Regions from separate parts of the Planococcus alpniumensis genome, predicted to be linked through region 1. Evidence: a T-box and tRNA genes for the amino acid it is inferred to sense, from the RefSeq annotation. Region 1 holds a T-box; the other holds one or more tRNA genes.
The links. The T-box of region 1 lies ahead of ileS (isoleucine--tRNA ligase). A T-box ahead of a tRNA ligase gene usually reads a tRNA of that ligase, here a tRNA-Ile.
Positions count from the first base shown of each region.

Region 1 (10,219 bases):
CATGATTTTTTCGTTTTCGAGATTGTTCATTGTTAACAGATTCGGCAATTTGCTCACGCCCTTTCATTGACTGTACAAAAAAACACCTTCCCAGGGGCAGGAAGGTGTAAGGAAATAAGGGTAGACTTCACCCCTATCCATAACCCTTTCCATGCCTCTCTGGACATTCCTTAAAAGGTAAGTTTATTCAGTTCCATCATCCAATTCCTGTTTATCAAGCCCAGGGAGGATTATGTTCAGTATCACACCGACGATGGCGGCCAGCGCCATTCCTTCGATTGCGAACGATTCGCTGAACTCGAGTTTCGCGCCGCCGATCCCAATGACCAGAATGACCGACGAGATAACCAAGTTGCGGTTGTTGCCGAAGTCGATGCCGTTATCGACAAGCATCCTCAGGCCTGACGAGGCAATGATTCCAAACAATAGGATTGAAATGCCACCGAGTACCGCGGTCGGGATGGTGTCGATGACCGCCATCAGTTTTCCGAAGAAAGAAAACAAGATCGCGAATACCGCAGCACCGAGAATGACATAGACACTGAACACTTTCGTGATGGCAAGTACGCCGATGTTCTCGCCATATGTTGTTTTCGGCGGGCCCCCTACAAGCGAGGAGATGAACGTTCCGATGCCATCACCTAGAATCGAGCGATGAAGCCCCGGATCTTTTATGTAGTTGCGGTCAACAATTTTGCCGAGTACGAGCTGGTGCCCGATATGCTCGGAGATCGTGACAATCGCGATCGGCACCATGACGAACAGCAGTGTCGGTGTCACTTGGAAAGAATAATCGATTCCCGGCAAGAGAAATTCCGGGACTTGGAACCAACTAGCCGCCGCCACTGGAGCAAAATCAATGATGCCGATCAGTGTCGAGTACGCATAACCCGCGATGATGCCGATCAAAATTGGCATGAGCGAGATGATGTTCTTAAAGTAAATATTGCAGATGATCGCCGTAGCGAGCGTGACCAAAGCGGCTGAGAAATGCAGCAGGCTGTACTCAGAGCCGCCGTCTGCTGTCGGGATGTTCATGGCCATGTCGACCGCCGTGCCGGACAGTGCCAGCCCGATGACAATGATGACTGGGCCGACGACAATCGGCGGCAGCAGTTTCATGAGCCATTTGTAGCCGGTCTTCCATATGATCAGCGAGACGATTGCGTAGACGAGCGAGACGAACATCGCGCCGATCATCGCCGAACCGATGCCGCCAGTTTCCGTCGCAATCTGTATCGGGACGATGAAGGCGAATGAAGACCCGAGATAAGCGGGTACTTTAAACTGTGTGATGAGGACAAAGATGATGGTGGCGATGCCGCTCGTCAATAGCGCAATCGCAGGGCTCAAGCCGACCAGTTGCGGCACCAGGATCGTTGCGCCGAACATGGCGAACATGTGCTGCAGGCTAAGGGAAATCCATTGCCCCGTTTTTGGTTTATCGTGTATGTCTAGAATGGCATTGCTCAAGCTGTTTCTCCCCTGTCTCTGTAATGATTCTTAGTCGTTAATCGTAACGCGGTCGGTGCTGTCGCTTTCTGTCATCTCGACGACGATGCGTTCTTCACTCGATGTCGGAATGTTTTTCCCGACATAATCGGAGCGGATCGGCAATTCCCGGTGTCCGCGGTCGATTAGTACGGCGAGCTGGATTTGAGATGGACGCCCAAGGTCCATGACTGCGTCCATTGCTGCTCGCACCGTGCGTCCCGTATAAAGCACATCATCGACCAGGATGACTTTCTGGTCTTTGATGCTATGCTCGATATCGACTTGCTGGACAAGCGGTTCCTGGCCTGGATTTTTTTGGCTTAAATCGTCCCGGTAAAGCGTGATGTCCAGTACGCCTGTCAGAATGGGCTTGCCTTCGATTTGTTCGATTTTCTCCGCCAGACGCTTGGCGATGAATGCGCCCCGGGTTTTAATGCCGACTAAAATGCAGCCGTCGATTCCTTTATTGCGCTCGATGATCTCATGGGCGATCCGTGTGATCGCGCGCCCGATTGCTTTGTCATCGAGAATGACCGCTTTTTCTGCCATGTGTTCCACTCCTTTATGATTGCATCGAAATTTCTGCATGAAAAAACCCTCCGCCAAAGAGGCGAAGGGTGCATAAGCGCAGAAAAAAACCTTCCGGAAGACATACTTCCGGCTTTGCGAATATCCCTTTTCAGCCTCTCTGGACTGTTCTTAAAGGTGATGCGTATTCAGTTGACTGGTCTAAGTATAAAGAACAGCCATTTCATTTGTCAACCCCCTCAGCGGAGAGTCTCGAGAAGTTCTTCGAATTCTGTCGGCAGTGGAGCCGAGAATTCTAAGTACTCCTTCGTCCGCGGATGGATAAAGCCGATGACGCCAGCATGCAAGGCTTGGCCGCCAACATCCATCGTTTTTCTCGGGCCGTATTTCGGGTCCCCGACAAGCGGGAAGCCGATATAGCGCATATGGACGCGGATTTGGTGGGTGCGTCCTGTTTCGAGTCGGCATTCCACCAATGTGAAATCGCCGAAACGCTCAAGCACGGTGAAATGAGTTACTGCGTGCTTGCCTTTATCGACCACAGCCATCTTCTGACGTTCTTTCGGGTCGCGGGCGATCGGCGCTTCAATCGTACCTTTATCGTGCGCAATATGTCCATGGACGAGCGCCAAATATTTGCGCGTCACGGATTTTTCGACCAATTGATCCACCAATGAAGTATGGGCGAGGTCATTTTTCGCGACCATCAGTAAGCCAGACGTATCTTTATCGATGCGGTGGACAATGCCTGGGCGCACGATTCCGTTGATGCCCGAAAGATCGGTGCAATGGTACATGAGGCCGTTGACGAGCGTCCCGCTCGCGTGTCCTGGCGCCGGGTGGACGACCATGCCTTTCGGTTTGTTGACAACGAGCACGTCTTCATCTTCATAGACGATATCGAGGTCTAGGTTTTCCGGTTCTGCATCCAATTCTTCAAGCAGCGGCGGCGTGATGAGGATCTCATCTTGCAGGCGCACCTTATAATTCGGTTTCACCGTTTCGCCGTTCACTTTGATATGGCCATCTTTGACCCAATTGCTGATCTGTGAACGCGACCATTCTTCATCGACGGCAGAGATCACTTTGTCGATCCGTTCGCCTTTTTGTTCTTCTGTAATGTGTATCGTCAGTTCTTCCATTAAGACACCTTTTTCTTTTGTTGTTTTTCATCCATGATCACGTAAATGACCATTAAGACGACACCAATGGTCAATGCAGCATCCGCTACATTGAAGATCGGAAAGTCATAATTGATTATTGGAATCAGCACATCGACAAAATCGACCACTTCCCCGCGGTACATCCGGTCGATAAAATTACCGATTGCGCCTCCCAATAGCACCATCAGCGCCAATTGAAACAGCGGCTGCCCTCCGGCATGCTTATGGAAATAATACAGAATCGCCACGATCACCACGACAGTGATGATAGCGAACAGCCACATCTGCCCTTCCAGCATCCCCCACGCCGCGCCGCGATTGCGGTGGGAAAGCCATCCCAGATACGGTTCGAGCACAGGAATCCGTTCCCCGAGCTCCATATTTTTGACGACCAGCCATTTGGTCAATTGATCCAATGCAATAATTAGTAGAGCAATCCCATAATAAATCACTTGTATTTCCTCCGTCATTCATCAGTCTATTCATTTTAACACAGAGCGGGCGAAAAAAGAAAAAAGTCCGAAAACCGGACAACCGGCTTTCGGACCGTTCAAACTTAAGCGTATTCGATTTCAACGACTTCCGCACAACGCGGGCATAGCTCTGGGTGTGCTTCTGATTCCCCGATATGCTTGGAGATCGTCCAGCAGCGGCCGCATTTCTCGCCTTGCGCTTTTTCTACGATGACTGACACTTCATCGAGTGACAATGCATTTTCCGGCGCTTGCTCTCTCGCCCCGCCGAATTCATATTCGGAAACGATGAACAATTGCGCCAGATTCGAATCGATCGCTGGCAATAAGTTTGCCAACTCGTCACTTGCAAAGACCGTTACTTTCGCTTCGAGCGATTTCCCGATCGTTTTCGCCGCACGCGCTTCTTCCAAAGCTTTCAAGACATCGTCGCGAACGTCCATGAAACGGCTCCATTTCGCTTCAAGATCCTTGAATTCAGGACGCTCCACTGCTTCTGGGAAGTCCGTCAACTGGACACTTTCTTCAGATGCGGATTCCAAATACGACCACATTTCATCCGCCGTATGTGGGATGATCGGCGAAGCAAGCTTCACAAGCGCCATCAAGCTGTCGAACATGACTGTTTGCATCGCACGGCGATGTGGATGGTCGGCACGTTCGATATAGACGACATCTTTTGCGACATCCAGGTAGAACGAGCTGAGATCATTCGCGCAATAGCTGTTCAATGCCAAATAGACAGAGGCGAATTCATAATTGTCATAGCCTTTAGTGGCTGTTTCGATCAGTTTGTTCAATTTCATGACCATGTACTGGTCCATTTCACGCATGTCTTCAAACGGCACGCGATCTTTTGTCTCATCGAAATCAGCCAAGTTGCCGTGAAGGAATTTCAGCGTGTTGCGGATCTTGCGGTACACTTCGGAAACTTGTTTGAAGTTGTCATCCGATACGCGCACATCCGCCGTGTAGTCCACAGAAGAAACCCATAGGCGCAGGATGTCCGCACCCATTTGGTTCATGACTTTCGCCGGCACAATGGTATTGCCGAGCGATTTACTCATTTTGCGGCCATTGCCATCCAATGTAAAGCCGTGGCTCAAGACCCCTTTATACGGGGCGATGCCGTTGATGGCGACGCTCGTCGTAAGCGATGAGTTGAACCAGCCGCGGTATTGGTCAGAACCTTCAAGGTAGAGGTCAGCAGGGTATTGCAGGTCTTCGCGCTCATCGAGCACTGCCTGGTGGGACGAACCAGAATCGAACCATACGTCCATGATGTCCATTTCTTTCGTAAAGATGCCGTTCGGGCTGCTCGGGTGCGTAAAGCCTTCCGGCAATAATTCCGCTGCCGTGCGCTCGAACCAGATATTCGATCCGTGCTCGCGGAATAAGTCGGCAATATGCGCAATTGTTTCTTCCGTGATGACCGGATCGCCGTTTTCTGCATAAAATACCGGAATTGGAACACCCCATACGCGCTGGCGGGAAATGTTCCAGTCTCCGCGGTCGCGCAACATATTATAAAGGCGGGTTTCGCCCCACGCCGGTGTGAACGATGTTTCATCAATCGCTTTTAAGATCTGGTCGCGGAACGCATCAATCGATACGAACCATTGCGCCGTTGCACGGTAGATAACCGGCTTTTTCGTGCGCCAGTCATGCGGATAGGAGTGGGTGATAAATGATAGTGCTTCTAGTGCGCCTGCTTCGTCGAGCGCTTCGGTGATCGATTTGTTCGCTTTGTCATAGAACTCACCAGCAAATCCTGGCGCTTCGTCTGTCATGACGCCGCGCTCATCGACTGGGCAGAGCACGTCCAAGCCGTATCTCTTGCCGATCAAAAAGTCATCTTCCCCGTGTCCAGGAGCGGTATGGACGCAGCCTGTACCGGAATCGGTCGTGACGTGGTCGCCAAGCATGACGAGTGACGTGCGGTCGTACAATGGGTGTTTTGCCTGGATATGCTCCAGTTCCTGGCCTTTCACTGTGCGGACGACTTCGTAATCCGTCCATTCTAGCTCTTTCGCCACTTCTTCGAGCAAATCTTTCGCAACGACGAATTTCGAACCGCCGTGAGCGACTTCCACGTAATCCAAATCAGCATGTACAGAGATTCCGAGGTTGGCAGGGATTGTCCAAGGCGTCGTCGTCCAGATGACCAGCTTAACGCCTTCATCCAATACGCCTTTTCCGTCTGCAACCGGGAATGACACGTAAATCGAAGGTGATTTTTTATCGTGATACTCGATCTCCGCTTCAGCAAGCGAAGATTCACTGGATGGGGACCAGTAGACCGGCTTCAAGCCTTTATAGATATAGCCTTTATTGGCCATTTTGCCGAATACTTCGATTTGGCGTGCTTCATAGGAAGGCTTCAAGGTGACGTATGGGTTTTCCCAGTCACCGCGCACGCCGATCCGCTTGAATTGCGAGCGCTGGCTGTCGATTTGTTCGTACGCGTACTCTTCGCAGAGCTTGCGGAATTCCGCAAGTGACAATTCTTTGCGGTTGACACCTTTATTGGTCAACGCCTGCTCGATTGGCAAACCGTGTGTATCCCAGCCTGGGACGTACGGGGCATGGAAGCCCATCATGCTGCGCGAGCGGACGATCATGTCCTTCAATACTTTGTTCAATGCATGGCCCATGTGAAGGTCGCCGTTTGCATATGGCGGCCCGTCATGAAGCACGAAGAACGGACGTCCTTTTGTCCGGTCCTGGACTTTTTTATAGATGTCCATTTCTTCCCATTTCTTTTGCATTTCAGGTTCCCGGTTCGGCAAATTGCCGCGCATCGGAAACTCGGTTTTTGGCATCAATAATGTATCTTTATAATCCATTTTCCATTCCTCCTGTAAGCATAATAAAAAGCCCCCATCCCTGGAAAGGGACGAGAAGCTCGCGGTACCACCCTTGTTGCAGCTGTAAGCTGCCAACTCTACACCGTAACGTGGCGGGGACGGGCCCGGTTACTTGCGTTCACCGGTCCAGCTCAGGAGTGATTTTCCAAGACGGCACCGCGCCAGGCTTCCACCGCCCCCGGCTCGCTCGATCGGATTTCCGTTTCGTACTGTCTCCATCAATGCGTTTATAAGTATGTCGTAATTATAGAAGCAGAATAGGCCTCCGTCAAGAGCGGGCTTATTCCTTCGCCGCGCTTCCTGATTCTTTCTTTTCGAGCTGGTCGATATTTTCTGTATCCAGGTCGTATTCCAGCAAGGTGTTCCAGTCTTCCGTTTCGATCAAGTCCAGCTGTGCTTCCACCAGCATCTTGAAACGGTTGCGGAAAATCTTCGACTGCTTTTTCAACTCTTCGATTTCGGTCGCGATGCGGCGCGCTTTCGCAAGGGATTCATTGACGATGCGGTCTGCATTCTTCTCCGCTTCCTGGACGATCAAATCCGCTTCTTTCTGGGCGTTTCGGCGGACTTCTTCTGACGCTTCTTGAGCGACGAAGATCGATTTCTGCAAAGTCGTTTCCAGATTCGTGAAATGGCCCATGCGCTCATCCGTCGATTTCATGCGCTCTTCCATTTCAGTGCGTTCTTTAATGACTTTTTCATAATCCTTCATGATTTGTTCGAGGAATTCATTGACCTCATCTTCTTGATAACCACGGAATGCGCGGCTGAACTCTTTATTATGTATATCTAATGGTGATAAAGGCATCGTATCTCTCCTTACTCTCTGCATAGTTACACTCATTATACCGCTCATGGCGAGAAATTTCAGTAATATTCACCACATTCGCTGGTGTTTTATTTTTTCAATTCCAATTTGCCGACCTGCAGGCGGATCTTGTCCTTTTTCGTTCGCCCTTCAATCGCGATGATTTGCACGCGCCCGAGCCCTCTCGCTGAAATCAAATCGGATTCGTGGAGTTCAAACGACACACTTTCTTGTGCTGTCCAATTGACTTTCACTTTACCGCCATTAATCAATGCGGCTGCTTTCTGGCGGGAAATCTTATAGACCGAGCTCATGACCGTGTCGAGCCGCAGCGAACTGACCGTATGCGCCTCTTCCGTCCACTCCTCGATGACTGGGAGATAGTTGGCGGGGTCGGTCACTTCTTCGAGCTGGACTTTCACTTTGCCGGCGCTAATAAAATTGGCGCGCAAATACGGCGCTATTTCTGTCATCACTGCGAGCTGCACGGTGCCGTCGCCAATTCGGATATCCCCGAATTTTCCCCGCTCCAAGCCGAGCGACATGAGCGCACCGAGAATGTCCGGATGCTTCAATGTAACGAATTTGACAGGATACCGCAATTCGAACATGGTGACTTGGAAATCACTTTCTTCCGGAACGTAATACGAAGGATGCAGCAAGACGCGCTGGCGCTCTGCTTGGTTGAACAAGCCGGAAGCAGCCATTTCCACATCCCTGCCGCCGATCAGCGATTTGACGATAAAGCGCTGGCGCGGGTCCAGAAAATCCGTGAGCTTCGGTGCATACATATCTTCTACATCTCGCAGCCAGTCGGATGCCTGCTCGATAAATTGTTGTTCATCTTTGCGGAAATGCTGGAATATCTCTTCCATGTGCCGTTCCCTCCGGTTCTTGGATTCATTCGTTGTTTAACAAGCATTCTACAAACAGAAGAAAAACCCTCTCGCTGTTTGCTGCAAATAAAAAAGACAGAGAAATGGATTCTCCGTCTTCCTATATCAGCTGCTGTTGGTTCAGCTTCTTATCAGAGAAGGTAGTCAGCCAATGTGAGGATTCCTTGGCTTGCGAGGCTCAATGTGAAAATGGCCACAATCGGCGAGATATCGATCATGCCGATCGGCGGGATAAAGCGGCGGAAAATATCCAGATAAGGATCGGTGATGCGGGAAATGGCCTGCCCGAAAGCAGATTCCTTGATACTCGGCACCCAGCTCATGAAGACACTGATGATCAGCAAATAGAAATAAATGTTTATAGCTCCAAGTAGTATATTGATAAGAAGAATCATTCGATTTTTAGCACCTTTCTATTGTTGATCGTCGTGATAATAATCGGAGATGGCGCCATCCACTTCGACCGTGTCCGGCACGCACAGGAAGATGTCGGTCCCAATGCGCTGAATGTCCCCGCCTAGTGCATAAACAGTGCCGCTCAGGAAATCGATGATCCGGAGGCCTTGGTCCCGTTCAATGCGCTGTAAGTTGACCACGACGGCCTGTTTTGTTTTCAAGCTCTCCGCAATATCCTGCGCTTCCGCATAGACACGCGGTTCCGCCAAGCTGACTTTTGATGAAGAAGCAGATGAATTCTGCAAATTGACTATATTCTGCACGGTAGGTTCCTCCAAATTCTCACGGCGTTCTTTCATTGGCTTTGGTGCTTTCTTCTGCGGCTGTTCGGCAGCTGCTGCCGGGGCCGGCTTCTCATAACGCTGCACAGGACGCTGCTTGCGTTCTTCCTGGACAGGATCTTCCTCGTACTCATCCAGGTAAAAGAAATTCTTGAATTTATCCTTCATGCTCATCTTTCCGCCTCACTTTCCGACCCTACCAATGCGGTCCCGACGCGGACAAACGTCGCGCCTTCTTCAGCCGCAATCAAGTAATCATTCGACATGCCCATCGACAATTCTGTGCAAGGGGCGTGCGCCCATTTCTTGGCTGCAATTTGCTGCTGCAACTCTTTCAATCCTTTAAAAGTCGCTCTCAATAAAGCTTCATCATCTGTGTTCGGTGCCATGGTCATCAAGCCGACCACACGCACCTTATCGAATTCCTTCAAGGATTCGATAACAGCAGGAACTTCCTCAGGAGGAAAGCCGCTTTTGGAATCCTCACCGGAAACATTGACTTGGATAAAGCAATTGACAGGCTGATCGGCACGTTTTTGAATTTCTTTCGCCAAACTCATACGGTCCAGGGAATGAAGATAATCGATGAGACCAATCACGTCCTTGACTTTCCGTGACTGAAGCGTGCCGATATAATGCCAAACGACATCGCCTTTGATCTCCCCGTGTTTCAGCTTGAGGCCTTCCGGACGGTTTTCGCCCAGGTGGCGGATACCCGCATCAACGGCTTCCTGTGTTCTGTCGATTCCAACTTGTTTTGTGACTGCGACGATTTCAATGCCGCTATTGATTTCATTTAATGTATGGGCCATTTCTTCAAATATCGGTTTAATCGCTTTCATCTGCTCACAACTTTTCTATAGACGTTCACTTTATTGTACCAAGCCAAAGCAAATTTATCAATTCAGCCCGGCATTAAAACAATAAAGACAGCTATTTTTCAACGAATTTATGAAGGAATCGTGGCAACCGACTTTTTAAAAACCTCCATGCCCTCCTAAAAGAAAAAACAGCTGCCGAATCGGCAGCTGTTTTCGTATTAACGGCGTTTTTGTCTGTTGCGTAGGAATGTCGGGATGTCCAACGCATCTTCACTTTGCTTATCCTGGCGCTGAGGCTCCTGGTTGTAATAAGGAGTTTGCTCTTCGCGGCGCTGGGACTGTTCTTCGCGGCGTGCTTCACGAATAGAAGGAGCCGGGTTTTGCTGCTGAATCGACTGAATGCGGTTTGCGTTCAATCCAGATCCGCGTGGT
Region 1 is NZ_JAAMTH010000001.1:2,143,969-2,154,187, forward strand. Features, by position in the region: gene G3255_RS10955 (aspartate carbamoyltransferase catalytic subunit) at 1-48, opposite strand, end outside; gene G3255_RS10960 (solute carrier family 23 protein) at 184-1,473, opposite strand; gene pyrR (bifunctional pyr operon transcriptional regulator/uracil phosphoribosyltransferase PyrR) at 1,504-2,043, opposite strand; gene G3255_RS10970 (RluA family pseudouridine synthase) at 2,262-3,164, opposite strand; gene lspA (signal peptidase II) at 3,164-3,637, opposite strand; gene ileS (isoleucine--tRNA ligase) at 3,742-6,504, opposite strand; T-box leader at 6,548-6,756, opposite strand; gene G3255_RS10985 (DivIVA domain-containing protein) at 6,806-7,333, opposite strand; gene G3255_RS10990 (YlmH family RNA-binding protein) at 7,423-8,208, opposite strand; gene G3255_RS10995 (YggT family protein) at 8,361-8,624, opposite strand; gene G3255_RS11000 (cell division protein SepF) at 8,643-9,140, opposite strand; gene G3255_RS11005 (YggS family pyridoxal phosphate-dependent enzyme) at 9,137-9,808, opposite strand; gene ftsZ (cell division protein FtsZ) at 10,006-10,219, opposite strand, start outside.

Region 2 (10,219 bases), 860 kb from region 1:
AAGCTGTTAAAAATATTTCGAAATAGTATTGACAACACGTTTTAAAAAGGATATAGTAATCAAGTCGCCGAAACAAGGCGCACAACATGAACCTTGAAAACTGAACAGCAAAACGTCAATAATACAGCCGCGAGTGATCGCGGCAAACGTACTGATCAGCGTATGCAGATCAAAGCGAATCGCGCGTCTTTTAGACGGCGATACGCCAGCAACTATTGAGCAATCAATACTACTCTATAATGGAGAGTTTGATCCTGGCTCAGGACGAACGCTGGCGGCGTGCCTAATACATGCAAGTCGAGCGGAGATAGTGGAGCTTGCTCCATTATCTTAGCGGCGGACGGGTGAGTAACACGTGGGCAACCTGCCCTGCAGATCGGGATAACTCCGGGAAACCGGTGCTAATACCGAATAGTTTGCGGCCTCTCATGAGGCCACACGGAAAGACGGTTTCGGCTGTCACTGCAGGATGGGCCCGCGGCGCATTAGCTAGTTGGTGAGGTAACGGCTCACCAAGGCCACGATGCGTAGCCGACCTGAGAGGGTGATCGGCCACACTGGGACTGAGACACGGCCCAGACTCCTACGGGAGGCAGCAGTAGGGAATCTTCCGCAATGGACGAAAGTCTGACGGAGCAACGCCGCGTGAGTGAAGAAGGTTTTCGGATCGTAAAACTCTGTTGTGAGGGAAGAACAAGTACCAACTAACTACTGGTACCTTGACGGTACCTCACCAGAAAGCCACGGCTAACTACGTGCCAGCAGCCGCGGTAATACGTAGGTGGCAAGCGTTGTCCGGAATTATTGGGCGTAAAGCGCGCGCAGGCGGTCCTTTAAGTCTGATGTGAAAGCCCACGGCTCAACCGTGGAGGGTCATTGGAAACTGGGGGACTTGAGTGCAGAAGAGGAAAGTGGAATTCCACGTGTAGCGGTGAAATGCGTAGAGATGTGGAGGAACACCAGTGGCGAAGGCGACTTTCTGGTCTGTAACTGACGCTGAGGCGCGAAAGCGTGGGGAGCAAACAGGATTAGATACCCTGGTAGTCCACGCCGTAAACGATGAGTGCTAAGTGTTAGGGGGTTTCCGCCCCTTAGTGCTGCAGCTAACGCATTAAGCACTCCGCCTGGGGAGTACGGCCGCAAGGCTGAAACTCAAAGGAATTGACGGGGGCCCGCACAAGCGGTGGAGCATGTGGTTTAATTCGAAGCAACGCGAAGAACCTTACCAGGTCTTGACATCCCGCTGACCGCCTAGGAGACTAGGCTTTCCCTTCGGGGACAGCGGTGACAGGTGGTGCATGGTTGTCGTCAGCTCGTGTCGTGAGATGTTGGGTTAAGTCCCGCAACGAGCGCAACCCTTGATCTTAGTTGCCAGCATTCAGTTGGGCACTCTAAGGTGACTGCCGGTGACAAACCGGAGGAAGGTGGGGATGACGTCAAATCATCATGCCCCTTATGACCTGGGCTACACACGTGCTACAATGGACGGTACAAAGGGCTGCAAACCCGCGAGGGGGAGCCAATCCCAGAAAACCGTTCTCAGTTCGGATTGCAGGCTGCAACTCGCCTGCATGAAGCCGGAATCGCTAGTAATCGCGGATCAGCATGCCGCGGTGAATACGTTCCCGGGCCTTGTACACACCGCCCGTCACACCACGAGAGTTTGTAACACCCGAAGTCGGTGGGGTAACCCTTACGGGAGCCAGCCGCCGAAGGTGGGACAGATGATTGGGGTGAAGTCGTAACAAGGTAGCCGTATCGGAAGGTGCGGCTGGATCACCTCCTTTCTAAGGATTATATCGGAACCGATTCTTAACGGATCGGGTTGACGTTTTGCGTTCAGTTTTGAAGGTTCACTCCTTGCGGAGCACTTTCAAACTTGTTCTTTGAAAACTGGATAGATCGACATTGATTAAGAAACAAGCATCAAGTAGCGTGATCGCTTTGCGATCAACTTATTTTTTTGACCATTCAGTGGTTAAGTTAATAAGGGCGCACGGTGGATGCCTTGGCACTAGGAGCCGAAGAAGGACGGCACTAACACCGATATGCCTCGGGGAGCTGTAAGTGAGCTGTGATCCGGGGATTTCCGAATGGGGAAACCCACTGTTCGTAATGGAGCAGTATCCATGTGTGAATACATAGCACATGAGAAGGCAGACTCAGGGAACTGAAACATCTAAGTACCTGAAGGAAGAGAAAGCAAATGCGATTCCCCAAGTAGCGGCGAGCGAAACGGGATCAGCCCAAACCAGAAGGCTTGCCTTCTGGGGTTGTAGGACACTCTATACGGAGTTACAAAGGAATGGATTAAGCGAAGCGACCTGGAACGGTCCGCAAGACAGGGTAATAGCCCCGTAGCTGAAAGTTCATTCCCTCCAGAGTGGATCCTGAGTACGGCGGAACACGAGAAATTCCGTCGGAATCCGGGAGGACCATCTCCCAAGGCTAAATACTCCCTAGTGACCGATAGTGAACCAGTACCGTGAGGGAAAGGTGAAAAGCACCCCGGAAGGGGAGTGAAATAGATCCTGAAACCGTGTGCCTACAAGTAGTTAGAGCCCGTTAATGGGTGATAGCGTGCCTTTTGTAGAATGAACCGGCGAGTTACGATTGCATGCAAGGTTAAGGTGAGAAGCCGGAGCCGCAGCGAAAGCGAGTCTGAATAGGGCGAATGAGTATGCAGTTGTAGACCCGAAACCAGGTGATCTACCCATGTCCAGGGTGAAGGTAAGGTAACACTTACTGGAGGCCCGAACCCACGCACGTTGAAAAGTGCGGGGATGAGGTGTGGGTAGCGGAGAAATTCCAATCGAACCTGGAGATAGCTGGTTCTCTCCGAAATAGCTTTAGGGCTAGCCTCAAGAAGAGAATCCTGGAGGTAGAGCACTGTTTGGACTAGGGGCCCATCCCGGGTTACCGAATTCAGACAAACTCCGAATGCCAGTGATTTATGCTTGGGAGTCAGACTGCGAGTGATAAGATCCGTAGTCAAGAGGGAAACAGCCCAGACCACCAGCTAAGGTCCCCAAATATCCGTTAAGTGGAAAAGGATGTGGCGTTGCTTAGACAACCAGGATGTTGGCTTAGAAGCAGCCATCATTTAAAGAGTGCGTAATAGCTCACTGGTCGAGTGACACTGCGCCGAAAATGTACCGGGGCTAAACGGATTACCGAAGCTGTGGATGGACATCGTAGATGTCCGTGGTAGGAGAGCGTTCTAAGGGCGTTGAAGTCAGACCGGAAGGACTGGTGGAGCGCTTAGAAGTGAGAATGCCGGTATGAGTAACGAAAGACGGGTGAGAATCCCGTCCACCGAATGCCTAAGGTTTCCTGAGGAAGGCTCGTCCGCTCAGGGTTAGTCGGGACCTAAGTCGAGGCCGATAGGCGTAGACGATGGACAACAGGTTGATATTCCTGTACCACCTCCCCGCCGTTTGAGTAATGGGGGGACGCAGAAGGATAGGGTGAGCGTGCCGTTGGTTGTGCACGTCCAAGTTGTGAGATGAGAAACGAGGCAAATCCCGTTTCTATGTACATCAAGCAGTGATGGCAAGAGGTTTAACCTCAGAGTCCCTGATTTCACACTGCCAAGAAAAGCCTCTAGCGAGGCGGGAGGTGCCCGTACCGCAAACCGACACAGGTAGGCGAGAAGAGAATTCTAAGGTGAGCGAGTGAACTCTCGTTAAGGAACTCGGCAAAATGACCCCGTAACTTCGGGAGAAGGGGTGCTCTGGTAGGGTGTTACAGCCCGAGAGAGCCGCAGTGAATAGGCCCAGGCGACTGTTTAGCAAAAACACAGGTCTCTGCAAAACCGTAAGGTGACGTATAGGGGCTGACGCCTGCCCGGTGCTGGAAGGTTAAGGGGAGTGCTTAGCGCAAGCGAAGGTGCGAACCGAAGCCCCAGTAAACGGCGGCCGTAACTATAACGGTCCTAAGGTAGCGAAATTCCTTGTCGGGTAAGTTCCGACCCGCACGAAAGGCGTAACGATCTGGGCACTGTCTCAACGAGAGACTCGGTGAAATTATAGTACCTGTGAAGATGCAGGTTACCCGCGACAGGACGGAAAGACCCCGTGGAGCTTTACTGTAGCCTGATATTGAATTTTGGTGCAACTTGTACAGGATAGGTAGGAGCCAGAGAACCCGGAGCGCCAGCTTCGGGGGAGGCGTCGGTGGGATACTACCCTGGTTGTATTGAACTTCTAACCCACAAGCCTTAGCGGCTTGGGAGACAGTGTCAGGCGGGCAGTTTGACTGGGGCGGTCGCCTCCTAAAGAGTAACGGAGGCGCTCAAAGGTTCCCTCAGAATGGTTGGAAATCATTCGCAGAGTGTAAAGGCGCAAGGGAGCTTGACTGCGAGACGGACAGGTCGAGCAGGGTCGAAAGACGGACTTAGTGATCCGGTGGTTCCGCATGGAAGGGCCATCGCTCAACGGATAAAAGCTACCCCGGGGATAACAGGCTTATCTCCCCCAAGAGTCCACATCGACGGGGAGGTTTGGCACCTCGATGTCGGCTCATCGCATCCTGGGGCTGTAGTCGGTCCCAAGGGTTGGGCTGTTCGCCCATTAAAGCGGTACGCGAGCTGGGTTCAGAACGTCGTGAGACAGTTCGGTCCCTATCCGTCGCGGGCGCAGGAAATTTGAGAGGAGCTGTCCTTAGTACGAGAGGACCGGGATGGACACACCGCTGGTGTACCAGTTGTTCTGCCAAGAGCATCGCTGGGTAGCTATGTGTGGCCGGGATAAGTGCTGAAAGCATCTAAGCACGAAGCCCCCCTCAAGATGAGATTTCCCATTGCGCAAGCAAGTAAGATCCCTCAAAGACGATGAGGTAGATAGGTTCGGGGTGGAAGCGTGGCGACACGTGCAGCTGACGAATACTAATCGATCGAGGACTTAACCAATAACTGAAACGCAAGTTTCCCCCAATGTCGATTTATCCAGTTTTGAAAGAATAAGAATTTTTGCCTTCGGGCAAAAAAGACTTGTAAAACTCGTCAGAGTTGGTATAATAAATCTTGTCTTTCAAAAAACCTTATAGTCCAGTGATGATGGCAAAGAGGCCACACCCGTTCCCATCCCGAACACGGAAGTTAAGCTCTTTTGCGCCGATGGTAGTTGGGGGGTTCCCCCTGTGAGAGTAGGACGTCGCTGGGCATACATACGGAGGATTAGCTCAGCTGGGAGAGCATCTGCCTTACAAGCAGAGGGTCGGCGGTTCGATCCCGTCATCCTCCACCATTTTTTCTCCATGCCGGAGTAGCTCAACTGGTAGAGCAACTGACTTGTAATCAGTAGGTTGAGGGTTCAAGTCCTTTCTCCGGCACCACTCATGTTTGAGCCATTAGCTCAGTTGGTAGAGCATCTGACTTTTAATCAGAGGGTCGAAGGTTCGAATCCTTCATGGCTCACCATTTTAATTTCATAATTGCCACGCGGGTGTGGCGGAACTGGCAGACGCACTAGACTTAGGATCTAGCGCCTTCGGGCGTGGGGGTTCGACTCCCTTCACCCGCACCAAGCGGAAGTAGTTCAGTGGTAGAACGCCACCTTGCCAAGGTGGAGGTCGCGGGTTCGACCCCCGTCTTCCGCTCCAATTTTTTATCTGTCCAATGCCCCGCCGGGGTGGCGGAACTGGCAGACGCACAGGACTTAAAATCCTGCGGTAGGTGACTACCGTACCGGTTCGATTCCGGTCCTCGGCACCACTGTTTTATAAAATTTTATATTATGCGCCCGTAGCTCAATTGGATAGAGTACTTGACTACGAATCAAGCGGTTAGAGGTTCGAGTCCTCTCGGGCGCGCCATATTTTGTCATCATCCTATTTAGTCGGGAAGTAGCTCAGCTTGGTAGAGCACTTGGTTTGGGACCAAGGGGTCGCAGGTTCGAATCCTGTCTTCCCGACCACTTTATGGGGCCTTAGCTCAGCTGGGAGAGCGCCTGCCTTGCACGCAGGAGGTCAGCGGTTCGATCCCGCTAGGCTCCACCAACTATACTATTTAAAGATCCTGGCGGCGTAGCTCAGCTGGCTAGAGCGTACGGTTCATACCCGTAAGGTCGGGGGTTCGATCCCCTCTGCCGCCACTTTTTTAGGACCTTTAGCTCAGTTGGTTAGAGCAGACGGCTCATAACCGTCCGGTCGCAGGTTCGAGTCCTGCAAGGTCCACCATTTAATGTTTATCACGGAGGAATACCCAAGTTTGGCTGAAGGGATCGGTCTTGAAAACCGACAGGGGAGTCAAATCCCGCGGGGGTTCGAATCCCTCTTCCTCCTCCATTTTTTAAAAATGAGTGGACAATTTTTATTCAATACTATTATCGCGGGGTGGAGCAGTTCGGTAGCTCGTTGGGCTCATAACCCAAAGGTCGCAGGTTCAAATCCTGCCCCCGCAACCAAATGGTCCCGTGGTGTAGCGGTTAACATGCCTGCCTGTCACGCAGGAGATCGCCGGTTCGATCCCGGTCGGGACCGCCATTTTTATGAATATGTGGGTCAGTAGCTCAGTCGGTAGAGCATTAGATTGAAGCTCTAAGTGTCGGCGGTTCGATTCCGTCCTGACCCACCATATTGCGGGTGTAGTTTAGTGGTAAAACCTCAGCCTTCCAAGCTGATGATGAGGGTTCGATTCCCTTCACCCGCTCCAACAATGGGCCTATAGCTCAGCTGGTTAGAGCGCACGCCTGATAAGCGTGAGGTCGGTGGTTCGAGTCCACTTAGGCCCACCATTGTTCCGAAGTAGCTCAGTGGTAGAGCACCGCACTGTTAATGCGATGGTCGTAGGTTCGAGTCCTACCTTCGGAGCCATACTGGGGAAGTACTCAAGTGGCTGAAGAGGCGCCCCTGCTAAGGGTGTAGGTCGGTAACACCGGCGCGAGGGTTCAAATCCCTCCTTCTCCGCCAGTATTTGGCCCCTTGGTCAAGCGGTTAAGACACCGCCCTTTCACGGCGGTAACACGGGTTCGAATCCCGTAGGGGTCATATTAAAAAGCGTTATGCATTCATATGCATAACGCTTTTTTCATTTTCTGAATTTTGTTCATGACGGGAAGCAAAACTGTGTACTGCCATTCCTAGTATTACCATTGTTAAGCCAATTAATGCTACGGGAGATGGAAATGCAATGTTTAAAAGAAAAAGTTCACCTATCAATGTAAATATAACTTCCATAGACTGTGTGGCTTCAACTGCGGCAAGCTTTGACATGTTGTTTCTGACCATATCGGTAGCCATAAAGAATAGAACTGTCGCTACTACTCCCGAACTGATTGCAACTATCAAAGATTGATAAATTTGAGAATTAGAAGGTAATCCAGTTGTCGAGAAGCCATAAATAGAGAGAACCAACCAAAGGGGGAGACTAGCAATTGTCATTCCAAGCACGCGTTGATATGCGTCTAACCGACCTTCGCAAACCTCCATCATTTTCCGATTTCCAAGTGGGTAAGCGAAAGCTGCAATTAAAACAGGCACTAGCCCAAGCAACAACGTGGAAGTAGTAACATTAGTTAGATGATCAAGTTGAAGAAGAGTTATTCCAGCTAAGATAATAGTTGAAAATAATAACCCTTTTATTGGTATACATTGTCTGTGTATTACGGTGTGGCCGGATATATGAACTTTAATGAAAAAAAGAGGAGCGAGTAAAGTGCCAGCGATAATTGTGAATTGCCAAGTTCCGGCGATTAGCCATCCCGGAGAGTAAGCCGCTGCAAAACATAAAGGGGCATAAAAAAGACCGAATCCTACGAAACTCCATAACAACCATTTTACTTTATATTTCCTCATTTCCTGGAGGAGTGGGCGTAAATTACCCCTGAGAATTACAATTAATAAGAGGAATGGGATCATAAATAGATAGCGCAGGGACGCGCTCCATACCCAATGACCTCCTTGCGCTTCCATTAAAGCATTAACAACAAAAGTGACTGCAAAAAACATTGCTCCGGCTAGGCCCAATACAATTGGTTTCATGGAACCCTCCTTTTTTATATATTATATACAATATATCGCAATAAGGATGGTTTCACCACCGCTATTTATAGAGAAGCCTTCTTTTAACTATTTCTACAATAAAAAGCTGATGGGCTTATTGCCATCAGCTTTAAGGGGTTAAGATAAAAAGTAATCTACTAATAAACCAATTGCCAGGAGGAAGTTGAATAAAGTATTGGTGATTCCTGTATCTTTCATAGCTGGCATTACTTGCATTGGTTCAGTGTACCGCTTAAATGTCATGATTACTTTCAGTGGTTTAATGACACTTAATAGTACCAATAAAGCCCAGGGCGTCACGATGCCGAGCAACACCAATAAAATAATCCAAGCATAAGACAAAATAAAAAACCACGTGAAAATTGTTACTGCAGCCGGTCGACCGGCTAGGATTGCTAAGGTGCGACGCCCGCTTTTTTTGTCTCCGACCATATCACGGATGTTATTGGCCATCATTATTGCTGCTACGAGCAATGTGCTGGGTACGGCCAGCATAACAGCGGTGGAGGTGATCGTTTCTGTTTGAATATAGAAAGCGACGATCACGATGAGGAAACCCATGAACAATCCTGAAAACAGTTCACCTAATGGCGTGTAAGCAATCGGGTATGGCCCCCCGGTGTAAAAGTAACCGACAAGCATACCAATTCCTCCGACTGCCAATAGCCACCAACTGGTAGAAGCCGCAATATAAAGCCCTAAGACCGCAGAGATCGCGTAAAGCAGGAATGCCAGGACCAAAACGGTTTTAGGTGAAACGCCATTCCGGACGATAGCGCCACCAATGCCAATGGATTCTTCAGTATCGAGCCCTCTCGCATAATCATAATATTCATTGAACATATTAGTTGCTGCTTGAATCAGTAAGCTTGCGATAAGCATGGCTAAAAATAGCGTCCAATTTAAAGCGGTATAATGAATCGCGATCATGGTCCCAAGAAATACCGGGGCGAAAGATGCCGTTAAAGTATGAGGCCGGGTGAGCTGCCACCAGACGCGCCATCCGCTGTCAGCTTGTATGGAATGTGTCATTTCTATCTCTCCTATTCATTTCTTTCCAACCTATATTGTACTTCAAAACGCAGAGATTTACAGCATATGTTGTGCTGAATTTCGGAGAAAGGGGTATGATAGAAGATAGAGATTAAAATGTATCGCAGTGAATTGAAACTGCAGTAAACGGAGGTAATCCGGTGAATTCACAATCGTATTCATCAACTGAACAGATGGAAGCGAACCGTTTTGACGGCTATCGCTTTTATACAGAAACTATTGAAGTATCTACAATGTCCGCTCTGGCATTTTTTGAAGCAGGGCAGACCCAATATGAAGGCAAGCGTATGTTTTGGCAGAACCGTGAAAAGTCCTTTACGATGGTAGGCCTTGGACATGCTTACGTGCTAACGGCTGATGACTATAAAGGGCGTTTCAGCAACATTCAGAAGGATTGGAAGGCCTTGAGTGCCCAATTGGTGAATGAGGAGACAGCCGTGCAGCCAGTGTTGTTCGGTGGTTTTTCATTTGACCCTCTGAACGATCAGCCGAGCGAGTGGCGAAATTTCCCACAGGCTTATTTTGCTGTGCCGACGTTTCAGCTTATTATCAAGGGGGAGCAGGCATATGTCAGCGTCCATTTAATCACTAAGCTACCAAACAGCTTTATGGATTTTGAAGTGCTGCGGAAAGAACGTGACCGACTGATTCACGGCGCGCAAGTTTCAGAGCCAAAAGCATATCAAAAACCCAAAGTTTCAGAAAAGAAGGAACTGAAGAAAGAAGAATATATGCGGTCCATCGAAAAAGTGACAGACGTAATCCGTGCAGGCGAAGTCGATAAGGTAGTTATCGCCAGAGCGCTGGAACTTCATTTTAAAGAAGCTTTAGCGCCCGCATCGGCCCTTTATCAGGCAGCGAATGAACAGCCTGAAAGCTTTTTGTTCGGGCTAGAAGCTGGCGAACAATTCTTTTTCGGGGCAACTCCAGAACGCCTCGTTAAAGTGGAACAGCAAAAAGCTTTGTCTACTTGTTTAGCAGGTTCTACACCTCGCGGTCAATCCGTTGAACAGGATGAAGCCTTGGGGCAAGCCTTATTAAATGATTCGAAAAATCGTTCCGAGCATCAGTATGTTGTCCAAATGATCGGCGATGTGTTCGAGGAGCATTGTTCTAATCCGCGCATTCCGCAAAAGCCTAAGCTAATGAAAATTCGAGATATACA
Region 2 is NZ_JAAMTH010000001.1:1,282,412-1,292,630, forward strand. Features, by position in the region: rRNA gene G3255_RS06505 (16S ribosomal RNA) at 237-1,787, shown strand; rRNA gene G3255_RS06510 (23S ribosomal RNA) at 1,977-4,909, shown strand; rRNA gene rrf (5S ribosomal RNA) at 5,047-5,162, shown strand; tRNA gene G3255_RS06520 (tRNA-Val) at 5,171-5,246, shown strand; tRNA gene G3255_RS06525 (tRNA-Thr) at 5,259-5,334, shown strand; tRNA gene G3255_RS06530 (tRNA-Lys) at 5,344-5,419, shown strand; tRNA gene G3255_RS06535 (tRNA-Leu) at 5,441-5,525, shown strand; tRNA gene G3255_RS06540 (tRNA-Gly) at 5,527-5,601, shown strand; tRNA gene G3255_RS06545 (tRNA-Leu) at 5,625-5,713, shown strand; tRNA gene G3255_RS06550 (tRNA-Arg) at 5,738-5,814, shown strand; tRNA gene G3255_RS06555 (tRNA-Pro) at 5,839-5,915, shown strand; tRNA gene G3255_RS06560 (tRNA-Ala) at 5,922-5,997, shown strand; tRNA gene G3255_RS06565 (tRNA-Met) at 6,019-6,092, shown strand; tRNA gene G3255_RS06570 (tRNA-Ile) at 6,101-6,177, shown strand; tRNA gene G3255_RS06575 (tRNA-Ser) at 6,193-6,285, shown strand; tRNA gene G3255_RS06580 (tRNA-Met) at 6,328-6,404, shown strand; tRNA gene G3255_RS06585 (tRNA-Asp) at 6,408-6,483, shown strand; tRNA gene G3255_RS06590 (tRNA-Phe) at 6,499-6,574, shown strand; tRNA gene G3255_RS06595 (tRNA-Gly) at 6,579-6,652, shown strand; tRNA gene G3255_RS06600 (tRNA-Ile) at 6,658-6,734, shown strand; tRNA gene G3255_RS06605 (tRNA-Asn) at 6,739-6,813, shown strand; tRNA gene G3255_RS06610 (tRNA-Ser) at 6,818-6,909, shown strand; tRNA gene G3255_RS06615 (tRNA-Glu) at 6,916-6,987, shown strand; gene G3255_RS06620 (DMT family transporter) at 7,000-7,980, opposite strand; gene G3255_RS06625 (1,4-dihydroxy-2-naphthoate polyprenyltransferase) at 8,119-9,033, opposite strand; gene G3255_RS06630 (isochorismate synthase) at 9,195-10,219, shown strand, end outside.
Region 2: it has a tRNA-Ile gene. The T-box ahead of ileS (isoleucine--tRNA ligase) is inferred to sense a tRNA for this amino acid. The anticodon was not compared.